2 linked regions of the Parafrankia irregularis genome follow. The main gene of each other region encodes a partner of the protein of the gene in region 2 in a complex. Links are inferred from orthologs where the notes say so. Each region holds a gene or a part of one and is shown on either strand. Other genes may lie near its edges.

What was found. Proteins that work in one complex are often made in the same cells at the same time.
Region 1: AWX74_RS26445 (region 2) and sucB share a complex: the UniProt entries of both Escherichia coli proteins name them as parts of the 2-oxoglutarate dehydrogenase (OGDH) complex. The link is inferred for Parafrankia irregularis from one-to-one orthologs.

Annotation. Positions count from the first base shown.
Region 1 is NZ_FAOZ01000035.1:47,976-52,911, forward strand. What follows is about bases 1-2,808. They hold sucB (2-oxoglutarate dehydrogenase, E2 component, dihydrolipoamide succinyltransferase), read left to right. Parts: upstream 1-599; coding sequence 600-2,018; downstream 2,019-2,808. Other genes in these bases: lpdA (dihydrolipoyl dehydrogenase), read left to right, coding at 1-515; AWX74_RS32865 (TIGR01777 family oxidoreductase), read left to right, coding at 2,111-2,808. Also shown: more of AWX74_RS32865, read left to right, coding at 2,809-3,022; AWX74_RS32870 (protein kinase), read right to left, coding at 3,033-4,904. UniProt on the Escherichia coli protein: E2 component of the 2-oxoglutarate dehydrogenase (OGDH) complex which catalyzes the second step in the conversion of 2-oxoglutarate to succinyl-CoA and CO(2).
Region 2 is NZ_FAOZ01000022.1:59,433-67,975, reverse strand. What follows is about bases 1,629-5,915. They hold AWX74_RS26445 (multifunctional oxoglutarate decarboxylase/oxoglutarate dehydrogenase thiamine pyrophosphate-binding subunit/dihydrolipoyllysine-residue succinyltransferase subunit), read right to left. Parts: upstream 5,570-5,915; coding sequence 1,829-5,569; downstream 1,629-1,828. Outside these bases: AWX74_RS40875 (hypothetical protein), read right to left, coding at 1-34; AWX74_RS26455 (zinc-binding dehydrogenase), read left to right, coding at 332-1,306; AWX74_RS26450 (DUF6104 family protein), read right to left, coding at 1,355-1,534; AWX74_RS26440 (hydantoinase/oxoprolinase family protein), read left to right, coding at 5,976-8,153. UniProt on the Escherichia coli protein: E1 component of the 2-oxoglutarate dehydrogenase (OGDH) complex which catalyzes the decarboxylation of 2-oxoglutarate, the first step in the conversion of 2-oxoglutarate to succinyl-CoA and CO(2).

The sequences.
Region 1 (4,936 bases), on a different replicon or contig from region 2:
TCGACCCCCAGCTGCGGACGAACCTGCCGACGGTCTCCGCGCTCGGGGACCTTCGGCCGGGGCCCCAGCTCGCCCACGTGGCGTTCGCCGAGGGAATCCTGGTCGCGGAGCGGCTCGCGGGGCTCGACCCGGTGCCGGTCGACTACGTGAACGTTCCGCGGGTCACGTACTCACACCCCGAGGTGGCATCCGTCGGCCTGACCGTCGCCGCCGCGCGCAAGCGTTTCGGTGAAGTCGACACCGCCACCTATCACCTGGCAGGAAACGGCAAAGCACGGATCCTGCGCTCGTCGGGAGCGGTAACCGTGGTCTCGGCGCAGGACGGGCCCGTCCTCGGCGTCCACATGGTGGGCGACCGGGTGGGCGAGTTGATCGCCGAGGCCCAGCTCATCACCAACTGGGAGGCCTACCCGACCGACGTCGCCCAGCTGATCCACCCGCACCCGACCCTCTCCGAGGCGCTCGGTGAGGCGCACCTCGCTCTCGCCGGCAAGCCACTGCACGTCCACAGTTAGCCTGCGGTGCCCGCCGTTCGTCCCTGACAGCCCGACCGGGCAGCAGGGCGCGACGTCGGGCGCGACGAAGGAGTCGTTGTCAGAATGTCAGTTTCCGTCACAATGCCCCGCCTCGGGGAGAGCGTCTCCGAGGGGACGGTCACCCGCTGGCTGAAGAAGGAAGGCGAGCGCGTCGAGGCCGACGAGCCGCTGCTGGAAGTAAGCACGGACAAGGTCGACACCGAGATCCCCGCGCCGGCCTCCGGCATCCTCGGTTCGATCAAGGTTGCCGAGGACGAGACCGTCGAGGTCGGCGTCGAACTGGCCGTGATCGAGGATGGTGCCGCCGCGGCTGCCGCCCCCAGCGCCCCGGCCGCGCAGCCCACGCCCGCCCCCGAGCCGCCGAAGGCAGTCGCTCCCCCGCCGCCGCCCGCGCCCACCCCGGCTCCGCCGCCCCCGCCGGCCCCGGCACCGGCCCCCGCGCCCGCGCCGACCCCGCCACCGCCGCCGGCCCCCGCTCCGGTTCCGTCGCAGGCTCCGGTCGCGGCGAGCACCGCGGACGCCAGCGCCGACGGCCTCGGCCGGTACGTCACGCCGCTGGTCCGCAAGATGGCCGCCGAGCTGGGTGTCGACCTCGGCATCGTGACCGGCAGTGGGCCGGGGGGGCGCATCACCAAGCAGGACATCCAGGATGCGGCGAAGGCCCCGGCGGCTCCCGCCGCGCCCGCTCCCGTGCCCGCTGCCGCTGTCGCTCGCCCGGCAGCCGCGCCGGTGCCGGCCCCCGCGGCCGCCGCAGCCGCCGCCCGTGGGCGCACCGAGAAACTCACCCGCCTGCGCTCGCTCGTCGCCCGCCGGATGGTCGAGTCGCTGCAGATCAGCGCGCAGCTCACGACCGTCGTGGAGGCCGACGTCACGCGCATCGCGAAGCTGCGCGACCGGGCCAAGGCCGGGTTCCTGGCCCGCGAGGGCGTGAAGCTCTCCTTCCTGCCGTTCTTCGCCGTGGCCGCCTGCGAGGCGCTGCGCGAGCACCCGGTGATCAACTCCAGCATCGATCTGGAGGGCGGCACGGTCACCTACCACGACGCGGAGAACCTGGGTATCGCGGTCGACACCGACCGCGGGCTGGTCGTCCCGGTCATCCACAACGCCAGCGACCTGAACCTCAGCGGCATGGCACGCAAGATCGACGAGCTCGCCGCCCGCACCCGCGCCAACCAGGTGTCTCCGGACGACCTGGGCGGTGGCACGTTCACGCTGACGAACACCGGCAGCCGGGGCGCGCTGTTCGACACCCCGATCCTCAACCAGCCGCAGGTGGCGATCCTGGGCACCGGGTCGGTCGTCAAGCGGCCGGCCGTCGTCACGGACCCGGAGCTCGGTGAGGTCATCGCGGTTCGGTCGAAGGTCTACCTGGCCCTGACCTACGACCACCGGATCGTCGACGGTGCCGACGCGGCCCGCTTCCTGACCGCGGTGGCGAGCCGTCTGGAGGAAGGTGCCTTCGAGGCCGAGCTCGGGCTGTAGCCGAGCGGTCAGGCCTGCTTGTCAGGCCCGATGAGCAGGCCTGACAAGCAGGCCGAACCAAGCAGGCCGAACGAGCCGAGGAGCCCGGACAGATGAAGGTGGCCGTCACCGGATCGTCCGGGCTCATTGGTTCCGCGTTGCTGCCAGCCCTGCGGGCTGACGGCCACGAGGTCGTCCGGATCGTCCGCCGGCCGCCGCGGGGCCCGGGCGAGATCCGCTGGGACCCCCTGGCCGGCCAGTTGGATCCACGCGAGCTCCAGGGCGTCGAAGCGGTGATCAACCTCGCCGGCGCCGGCCTCGGCGATCACCGCTGGACCGCGAGCTACAAGCAGGTCCTGTGCGCCAGCCGCATCGAGGGCACCCGCCTGCTCGCCGAGACGCTCGCCGGTCTCGCCGTACCGCCGCGGGTCCTGCTCTCCGGCAGCGCCATCGGCTGGTACGGCAGCCCCGCCGGGGCGACCGGACCAGCGCTGGACGAGTCCGCCGGTGCGGGCGTCGGATTTCTCGCCGACCTCGTCCGCGGCTGGGAGGGCGCCACCGCGGCGGCCGAGGCGGGCGGAATCCGGGTTGTGCGGCTGCGTACCGGCGTCGTGCTGTCCGCCCGCGGCGGAATGCTCGGCCGGCTGCTCCCGCTGTTCCGCCTGGGTGCCGGCGGCCAGCTCGGCCCGGGGCGGCAGTGGCTCAGCTGGATCAGCCTGCGCGACACCGTCGCGGCGGCGCTCTACCTGCTCGAGGCCGACGGGACACGCGGGCCGGTCAACCTCGTCGCCCCGCGGCCCGTGACCAACGCCGAGTTCACCGCCACCCTGGCCCGGGCGCTGCACCGCCCGGCGTTCGCGCGGGTTCCCCGCGCCGCCCTGCGGCTGGCACTCGGCGAGTTCGCCGACGAGGGGGTGTTCGCCTCCCAGCGCCTCGCACCGGCCGCTCTGCTCGACGCGGGTTTCCGTTTCGCCCACCCGGACCTCGCCGCGGCGCTGGAGGACGCCCTGCACCACGGCGGCTGATCCGACCTGGTCAGCCAGGCGCAACCGACTCGCTGCCCGCGAGCCGCCAGCCTCCGCTGGTCCGCCAGAGCGTCAGGATCTTGATGCTCTCCGGCGAACCCGGTTCGCTTGCCAGGACCGCGCCGGCGGCGTTGAGGAAGTTGTACGCCTCGACGCTCTCCGTCACGCGCAGCACGACCTGATCCGCGCGTTCCAGCTGAATCTCCAGGTCGATGATCTGAATCCGTACCGGCGACGAGTGTGCGCCTTTCTCCAGCAGCGTGCGGACGGTTGCCTGGTCGGTGCGCAGCGCGGCACTGTCCGGTGCGTCCGCCGCGTCCAGCGCGGTGAGGTCTGCGCGTTCGAAGGCCCTGCTTCGCGCGACGTTCAGCTCCTCGAGGACCGCCCGCCACGCCTGCTCCGGTGACCGCCCGTTCACCGGTGTCGCGCTCGGGTCCTGCCCTCCCCCGCCGCCGGCCGCCGGGGCCCCGCGGGTCTCGGCCCGGTCGGAGCCGCCGTTCATCAGCACGACAGCGATGACGACGGCCACGAGCCCGACGCAGCCGATCGCCGGTAGCAGCAGACGGTTCCGCCCGCCGCGGCCGGACCGCCCCGAACGCCCCGCCGGGCCCCCACGGGCGCCACCACGGACCCGCCCGGACGCCCGGCCCGCCCGCCGTGCCGCCGACGGTGCCGGGGTCGCCGACCGCCCGCCACGACGCACCGCCTTGCCGCCGCGACGATCACGGCCCACCGGGTGCAGCGAGCCCACCAGCTCGGACGGATCGGAGGGTGCGGTCCGTCCGTCTCTCGGCTGGGTTCGACCGCTCGCCGCGCCCGCGCCCACGCCGGGGCCGGGGCCGGGGGGCGTACCCGCGGATTCGCCCGCCGCCGTACCCGCCGCGATGCCCTCCGACGGCGGCGAAGCGGGCTCGCCGGGCTCCTGCCAGGCCGCGTCGGCCCCGCCGCCCGCCCAGACGTCCGGAACAGCCGCCTCGGAAGGATCGCCGCCGGGGGGTGGCAGCAGCCGCCCGCCGGCCCCGTCCCCACCGGCGACCTCGCCGTCGCCACCCTGGGCACGCGCGGTGTGGCGGTGGCCGGCCTGCCACTCCGGCCCGGTGGCCCACGGGTCGCGGTCATCATCGAGATCATCACCAGCGTCTGCCGCCGGCTCCGCCTCGTCGATCCACGGGTCGGAGGCGAGCTCGATCTCGCTGCCCACGGAGCCGCCGGGCGAGACACCCGTCATGCGGATCGGCAGTGGGGTGGCACTGCGTGCGAGGCCGGCGGCCAGCTCGGCCGCGGACGGCCGGCGCAGCGGATCGTCGATCAGCGCCATCGCCACCGCCACCGCCACCGCGGCCGCGTCGGGGCCGGTGGCCTGGCTCATGGCCCCGAGCAGAAGCTCCGCAAGATCATGCACGTCGTCCGCGGAAGACCCGCCGGGGCTGGTCAGGGCGGCGACGCCGACGCCGGCGAGCACCGGCCGGCCGTTCGGTTCCAGCAGGATGTCCAGCGCGGTCAGCTCGCCGTGGACCAGCCCGGCGCCATGCGCCGCCGCGAGTGCCTGCGCCACGGGCAGGCCGATCGTCACGACCTCGCCCGGCTCCAGCCGGCCCCGGGCGGCGAGCAGCCGGGACAGGCTGACGGTCTCGGGCACCGGCTCGGCCACGACGGCCAGCCCGTCCGCCGTCCGGATCGCGTCGGTCACCGAGACCAGGTGCGGATGGCGGACGTCGAGCTGGCGCCGGATCTCCCCCAGCGCTTCGGCACGCACCAGCGGATCCGCCGGCAGCCGCACATACCGAACCGTGACGTCCGCGCCGAGCTGCTCGACACGACCGGCCCAGACCTCACCGGCCCCGGCGTCGTAGCGCCGGTGGCGCAGGATAATGCCCGGCACCGTGGGATCACCGCCGTGCCGGCCCGGCCGAT
Region 2 (8,543 bases):
TGATGATCGGGTCGCCGTCGGTCGCGAGTGTCATCGGCGGCTCGGGGGCCGGCACCGGCCGATGCCGACGCCAGCCGAATCGGCGACCGCCCCCGTCACGGCCGACCGCAGCCGGCGTTCCTCCCTGTGTTGCCACGGGACTGAGTTCAACACATCCGCGGGGTCGGCGCGACGGCCGGGGCCTTTGGATCGTGCGGTCATGGGCCGCCGGGTTGCGCGGAGGCTCGTCGGGTGCGGGTTGAAGCCACCCGAACCCGGACGAACTCCGAGGCACCGAGAGGGCACGGAGCGTCCGAGCGCCAGGCGTCACCGGCGCAATAGGGTCGGGCTCGTGCTTGCCGCTGCCGCAGTCGCGATCAACCCGGACGACCCGCTCTCAGGCCTGCGCGTCGGTGATCAGCCCGCGCCGGTGGTCCCGGAGGGCTGGACCACGGTCTCGGTGCGGGCCGCCGCGCTCAACCATCACGATCTTTTCAGCCTGCGCGGTGTCGGCCTGCCCGCCGAGCGGCTGCCGATGATCCTGGGCTGCGATGCCGCCGGGGTCAGCGCCGACGGTGCGGAGGTCATCGTCCACGCGGTCATCGGCGACCCGGCCCGGGGCGGTGGCGACGAGACCCTGGACCCGTCCCGGACGCTGCTTTCCGAGCTGCATCCGGGAACACTGGCCGAGCAGGTGGCCGTCCCACGGGCGAATCTCGTCCCGAAACCGGCGTCGCTGTCGTGGGAGGAGGCGGCCTGCCTGCCGACCGCCTGGCTGACCGCCTACCGCATGGTGGTCAGCCGCTCGGGCCTGCCCGCGAGCGGCGGTGGCACGATCCTGGTCCAGGGGGCCGGCGGCGGGGTGGCGACGGCGGCCCTGATGATCGGTAAGGCGGTCGGGCATACCGTCTTCGTCACCTCGCGGGACGAGGCGAAGCGTCGCCGTGCGCTCGATCTCGGCGCCGACCTCGCGGTCGCGACGGGGGAGCGCCTGCCGGCCCGCGTCGACGCGGTGATCGAGACGGTCGGTGCCGCCACCTGGTCGCATTCGGTGCGTTCGCTGCGCCCGGGCGGCCGGATCGTCTGCTCCGGGGCGACCAGCGGGCCGAACCCGCCGGCGGAGCTGAACCGGATCTTCTTTCTCCAGCTCTCGGTTGTCGGCTCGACGATGGGTACCCGCGGCGAGCTGGCCGACCTGGTGAGCCTCCTGGACCGAACCGGCACCCGCCCGCTGGTCGACGATGTCCGCCCGCTCGCGGACGCGCGAGCCTCGTTCGAACGTCTCGCCCAGGGTGAGGTGTTCGGCAAGCTCGTCCTCACCGTCTAGTCCGGGTTCTCCGGGGCGCGGTGCGGCGGGCGCCGCGCGGGTGCGGCGCTAGAGGTCGGGGTCGTCGTCGGGCCGGGCGAGCCAGGTCGCGAGCTGTTCGACGGCGTCCTCGAACTGTGGGTGCAGGTCGACGAAGGTGCGCAGCGCGTCCGCGAGCCATTCGAAGGACACCGACTCCTCGCCGCGCCGGTTGGCGAGCTCCTCGATGCCACGGTCGGTGAAGTACATGCCTGGACGGTATCGGGTCGTACGAGTCGCGCAGGCGTGCAAGGTCGCGAAACGAGATCCGGCGGTGGGCCGGGCCCGTGGCAGTCAGGGCCCGGCCCACCGCCGGCTTGGGTCGCTGTCGTCGCGTGTCCTGCTATGCGTCGCTGTGCGTACGCTTGCTGCTATGTAGCCGCCCGGTCGCCTGCCGCGGACCGGCTCAGGTGCTGCGGCCGCAGCAGGCTGGCGGGTCGGAGCCGCGCCGATCGTGCACTGCGGCCGCCTGGCGCCAGGCGGCCGCAGTGGCACGGTCAGGCGTCAGTCGCTGAAGGCCGCCTCGACGAGAGCTGCCTGCTCCCGCTCGTGCACCCGGGACGAGCCGGAGGCCGGGGCGGCCGAGGCCCGCCGCGAGACCCGCCGCAGCCGCAGGCCCTCGGGCAGCGACTCGGGCAGGTTCAGCGCCATGTGCGGGTAGGCACCCTGGTTCGCCGGCTCCTCCTGGACCCAGACGAGGTCGGTCAGGTTCGGGTACCGGCTCAGCAGCGCGGCGAGCTCCGGCCCGGGGGTCGGGTAGAGCTGCTCGACGCGCAGCAGGGCGAAGCGCTGGGCGTCGTTGCGCTTCTCCTTGGCGGCGGCGAGGTCGTAGTAGACCTTGCCGGCCGACAGCAGCACCCGCCGCACGCTGGCCGGGTCGCTGACCGAGGCGTCGTCGATGATCGGCTGCCAGGCGCCGCCGGTGAGCTCCTCGACGGTGCAGGCGGCGGCCTTCAGCCGCAGCATCGACTTCGGCGTGAAGACGATCAGCGGCCGGCGCACCGGTGACAGCGCCTGCCGGCGCAGCAGGTGGAAGTAGCTGGCCGGGCTGGACGGTGCGGAGACGGTCATGTTGCCGTCGGCGCACAGCGAGAGGAACCGCTCGATACGGGCCGAGGAGTGGTCCGGCCCCTGGCCCTCGTACCCGTGCGGCAGCAGCAGGGTCAGCGAGGAACGCTGGCCCCACTTCGCCTCACCGGCCGAGATGAACTCGTCGATGATCGACTGTGCGCCGTTGGCGAAGTCGCCGAACTGCGCCTCCCACAGCACCAGGGTGTCGTCCCGGGCCACCGAGTAGCCGTACTCGAAGCCCATCGCGGCGAACTCGGAGAGCAGCGAGTCGTAGGTGTAGAAGGTGCCGACCCGGGAGCCGTCGTCGTTGCGCAGGGTGCGCAGCGGTGTGTGGTCCTCCGCGGTGTAGCGGTCGACCAGCACGGAGTGCCGCTGCCCGAAGGTGCCGCGGCGGCTGTCCTGGCCGGTGAGCCGCACCGAGGTGCCGCCCAGCAGCAGGCTGCCGAACGCGATCATCTCGGCGAGCGCCCAGTCGATGGCCCCGGTCTCGACCATCTGCGGGCGGCGTTCGATCTGCGGCCGCAGGCGCGGGTGCATGACGAAGCCGTCCGGCAGGTTGACCTGGGTGTCGACGACCTTCTTGACGATCTCCAGCGGCACCGCGGTGGTGACCGCGGCGGCTGCGGCGGCCTCGGCCGGGGTGGTGACGATCCGCGGCTGCGGCGTGGGCCGGGTCGTGGTCTCCCTGGTCTCGGCGAACGCCTTCTCCAGCTCGGCCCGGTAGCTCTTCATCGCCAGCTCGGCCTCGTCGCGGGTGATGTCCCCACGGCCGATCAGGGCCTCGGTGTAGACCTTGCGCACCGACCGCTTGGAGGCGATCGTGTCGTACATCAGCGGCTGGGTGAAGGACGGCTCGTCCATCTCGTTGTGACCCCGCCGGCGGTAGCAGACCAGGTCGATGACGACGTCCTTGTTGAACTCCTGCCGGTAGGCGAACGCCAGCGCCGCCACCCGGACGCACGCCTCCGGGTCGTCCCCGTTGACGTGGAAGATCGGCGCCTGCACCATGCGCGCCACGTCGGTCGCGTAGACCGAGGAGCGGCTGGACGTCGGTGACGTGGTGAAGCCGACCTGGTTGTTGATGACCACGTGCACGGTGCCACCGGTGCGGTAGCCGCGCAGCTGGGAGAGGTTCAGCGTCTCGGCGACCACACCCTGGCCGGCGAACGCGGCGTCACCGTGGATCAGCACCGGCAGCACGGTGAAGCCCTCGAAGCCCTTGTCCAGGACGTCCTGCTTCGCGCGGGCGACACCTTCGAGGACGCCGTCGACGGCCTCGAGGTGCGACGGGTTGGCGACCACCGAGACGGGGACGGTGCGCCCCTCCTGGTCGGTGTAGACGCCGTCGGCACCCAGGTGGTACTTGACGTCACCCGAGCCGTGCGCGGTCTGCGGGTCGACGTAGCCCTCGAACTCGTCGAAGATCTGCCGGTACGACTTGCCGACGATGTTCGCGAGCACGTTGAGCCGCCCGCGGTGCGCCATGCCGATGACGACCTCGTCGAGTGTGGCCTCCGCCGCCCGGCCGAGGATCTCGTCCAGCAGCGGGATCGTCGACTCGGCGCCCTCCAGCGAGAACCGGCGCTGGCCGACGTACTTGGTCTGCAGGAACGACTCGAAGGCCTCGGCGGCACCGAGGCGCTCCAGCACGTACAGCTGCTCGGCCGGGTCGGGCCGCTCCGCGGAGCGCTCGACGCGGGCCTGGATCCAGGTGCGCTCCTCCGGCTCCTGGATGTGCATGTACTCGATGCCGACCCGGCGGCAGTAGGAGTCACGCAGGACGCCGAGGATGTCCCGCAGCCGCATCGTGCGCTGCCCGGCGAAGCCACCCACCGCGAACTCGCGGTCGAGGTCCCACAGGGTCAGGCCGTGGCCGATGATGTCCAGGTCGGGATGGCTGCGGATGGCGAACTCGAGCGGGTTCGTGTCGGCCATCAGGTGACCACGCACCCGGTAGGCGTGGATGAGCTCCATCACCCGGGCGCCGTGGTCGAGGTCGCCCTCGTGGTGGGCGGAGATGTCGGGCAGCCAGCGGATCGGCACGTAGGGGACACGCAGCGACGCGAAGATCTCGTCGTAGAACCCGTCGGCGCCCAGCAGCAGCTCGTGGATGCGCCGCAGGTACTCGCCGGACTGCGCGCCCTGGATGATCCGGTGGTCGTAGGTGCTGGTCAGCGTCATGATCTTGGAGATCGCGAGCTTCGTCAGGGTCTGCTCGGAGGCGCCCTGGAACTCGGCCGGGTACTCCATGGCACCGACGCCGATGATCGTGCCCTGGCCCTCCATGAGGCGCGGGACGGAGTGCACCGTCCCGATGCCGCCGGGGTTGGTCAGGCTGATCGTGACGCCGGTGAAGTCGTCCATGGTCAGCTTGTTGGTGCGGGCCCGGCGGACGAGGTCCTCATACGCCAGCCAGAACTGGCTGAAGTCGAGGGTCTCGGCCTTCTTCACCGCGGCGACGACGAGCTGGCGCCCCTTGGGCGTGACCAGGTCGATCGCGAGGCCGAGGTTGATGTGCTCCGGCTGAACGAGCGTCGGCTTGCCGTCGATCTCGGCATAGGACGCGTTCATCGCCGGGTGGTCGATCAGGGCCTTCACCATGGCGTAGCCGATCACATGGGTGAAGGAGATCTTCCCGCCGCTGGACCGGGCCAGGTGCCGGTTGATGACGATGCGGTTGTCGGCCAGCAGCTTCGCCGGCACCGCACGCACGGACGTCGCGGTCGGGACGTGTAGCGAGGTCTCCATGTTGGAGACCACCCGGGCGGACGCGCCGCGCAACGGGGTGCGCTCCCCGGCCGCGACCGGGGTCGCGGGCTTGGCCGGCGCGGAAGCCGGCTTCGCGCTCGCGGCGGCGGGCGCCGCGGCCGGGGCCGCCGGCGCGGGAGCCGCCGGGACCGCTGGCGCCGGGGCCGTGACCGGTGCCACGCTCGCGGTGGCAGCCGGAGCGGAGGGGGTCGAAGGCGTCGGCGTTGACGCGGGACTGGGGGCGGTGGCACCGCTCGCCTGCGCGTTCCCGGCAGCCGGGTTCGCGGGGCGGTAGTCGGAGAGGAACTCGCGCCATTCGGGGGAGACGCTCTCCGGGTCCTCGAGATACTGCTGGTAGATCTCGAAGACCAGCCACTCGTTAGGGCCGAAGTCAGGTTCTGACGCGGGTACCGTCGGTGCTGTCACGGAGCCAATCGCCTCTATCCACGGTGTACATCTCAGCCTGTTCGCAGGCCCTTCGCTACCGTCTGCTCAGGTTACCCGCTGTGGACGGACACCCCGAAGCTGCCCTCCCCGGCGTCGCGTCACATTCGTCCCGTTGTGTCAGGGCTGATCGCCTCCTGTCGGCGCCACGATCCACTGGCCCGGGCCGATAGCGATCTCGACTGTGCCGCTGGCAAAGGCGGGTTTTCCGCGCGGTTCCCCGCCGGCCGCCGGCTCTGCGCGCGAGGTCACATGAAGACCCAAATGGTGGTTTCGTACCTGGTGCCGGCTCAGCCTTACCGGCCGCCCGGTACCGCTTCGCGTTGTTGCTCTGGGTAGTCGGTGCTCTGGGTGGCCGGAGCTGCCACCGGCCGGCCAGGGCGCCAGCATGTCAGGGACGCCGTCGGAAGTCAGGGAAGCAGGAGGCCGAGTGCCCGATCAGCAGGAGCCGTCCGGCGAGCGGGTCCGGCTCGGAGTGGATGTCGGCGGCACCTTCACCGACCTGGTGGCGGTGGATCCGGACGGTGGCGTGCGGTTCGCCAAGGTTCCCTCCGTTCCCACCGACCCGTCCGACGCGGTGCTGGCCGCGGTGGCCGCGGCCGGCCTGGCCCCGGCACAGGTCGGCACCTTCGCCCACGGCACCACGGTGGCCACCAACACGCTGCTGGAACGCGCCGGGGCCCGCACCGCGCTGGTGACCACCCGGGGCTTCCGGGACGTGATCGAGATCGGCCGGCAGAACAGGCCGTCCCTCTACGACCTGACCAGGGACCGCCCGCCCAGCCTCGTCCCGCGCGAGCTGCGCTTCACCGTCGCCGAGAGGTGCGGGCCGCACGGCGTGATCGAGCCGCTGCGCGACGACGACGTCGCCCGGGTCGTCGAGGAGGTGGCGGCCATCCCCGACCTCGCGGCCGTCGCCGTCTGCCTGCTGTTCTCCTTCGCCTTCCCGGCCCATGAACAGGCCGTCGCCACGGCGCTGCGGCAGCGGCTGCCGGGCATCACGGTGGTCGCCTCCAGCGAGGTGCTGCCGGTGTTCCGCGAATACGAGCGCTTCACCACCGCTGTCGCCGACGCCTATCTGACCCCCGGACTCTCCACCTATCTGCGGCGCCTGGAACACCGCTGCGCGCGGCAGTCGCTCACCGTCCCCATGATCATGCAGTCGTCGGGCGGTGTCACCGAGCTCGCCGAGGCGGCCGGGCACGCCGCCCGCTGTGTGCTGTCCGGCCCGGCCGGGGGCGTCGTCGGCGCCGCCTACGTCGCCGGCCTGTCCGGGGTCCGTGACCTGCTCACCTTTGACATGGGCGGGACGTCCACCGATGTCGCGCCCGTGCTCGGCGGGCGGGCGCTCACCACGTCCGAGTCGGTGCTCGCCGGGGTGCCGATCATGCTGCCCACGGTGGACGTCCACTCGGTCAGCGCGGGCGGCGGCTCGATCGCCTGGGCGGACGCCGGTGGCGCCCTGCGGGTCGGCCCGCGTTCGGCGGGAGCCGACCCCGGCCCGGCCTGCTACGGGCGCGGCGGCACCCTGCCTACGGTCACCGACGCCGACCTCTACCTGGGCTACCTCGCCGACGGTGCCGGGCTCGGCGGCGAGGTCACGCTCTCCCGGGCGGCGGCCGAGGCGGTGCTGAGCGGGCTCGGCGCCGAGCTGGGCCTCACCCCGGCACAGACCGCCGCCGGGGTGGTCGCCGTCGCCGACGCGGAGATGACCCGGGCGCTGCGGGTCGTCTCCGTCGAACGCGGCATCGACCCGCGTCAGCTGGTGCTGGTGGCCTTCGGCGGGGCCGGTGGGACGCACGCCTGCGCGCTGGCCGAGGAACTCGGCATGTCCCGGGTGCTGGTCCCACTGGCCGCCGGGGTGCTGTCGGCGCTGGGGCTGGCGATCGGGGACGTCCGGCGTGACCACGCCCGCCCGCTGATCGGCCGGCTCGGCGAGGTCGATCTCGCCCGCGCCTTCACCGACCTGGCCGCGACCGCGGCTGCGGAGGCCGACCTGGCCGCGGACGCCGGCCCGGCCGCGGCTGCAGATGCTGGACCGGCCGCGGACGCCGAGCCGGGGCAGGCCTCGGCCGGATCGCCGGCTGTCCTCCAACGGCGCGTCGACTGCCGGTACGCGGGCCAGTCCCACGAACTGACCATCGACGTCGCCGAGCCCGGGGACGCAGCCGGAGTCGAGCCCGGGGACGCCTCGGTCGACGCCGCCTCGATGGCCCAGGCCGTGCGTGCAGCCTTCGAAGCCGAGCATCTGCGCAGGTACGGGCACATCGCCCCGGAGCGCGAGATCGAGACGGTCGCGGTGCGCCTGGTGGTCACCGTGCGCGGCCCGAAGCCCGTCCCCGTCGCCCCACCCGTCGACCCGACCGCTCGACGCGGACGCCGGCAGGCCTGGCTGGACGGTGCCTGGCGGGACGTCGAGGTGGTCCCGCGGGCCGCTCTGGGCGCCGGCGACGTCGTCGCGGGCCCGGCGGTGGTGGAGTTCGCCGAGGCCACCTGCCTGCTCCGCCCCGGCTGGACGGGCACCGTCGACGACATCGGGACCCTCGTCCTCACCCGTCAGTTGTAACGGACGGGAACAGGCGGGCGCAGTGCCGCGTTAGGATGAGCAGTGCCGGTCCGTATCATGGCCCCCGGACCCATATTGAGTCGCTACGTGCGACATCACGCCGTGAGGCGACCTGGCGGGCCGGCACCCACAATCCTGGTTTCGCCTGTTCGCCCGCTTTTGCGGGCTCCCTGATGGCTTGTGGGATGTTGGCCGGTGGGGCCGAGCCCCCCCGGGCCCCCCACGGCTGGCGAGGTTGGGGTGGTTTGGGTGTTCGCCCGCTTTTGCGGGCTTCCTGGTGGCTTGTGGGATGTTGGCCGGTGGGGCCGAGCCCCCCCGGGCCCCCCACGGCTGGCGAGGTTGGGGTGGTTTGGGTGTTCGCCCTGCGTTCACGGGGTTCTCTGGGGCGCC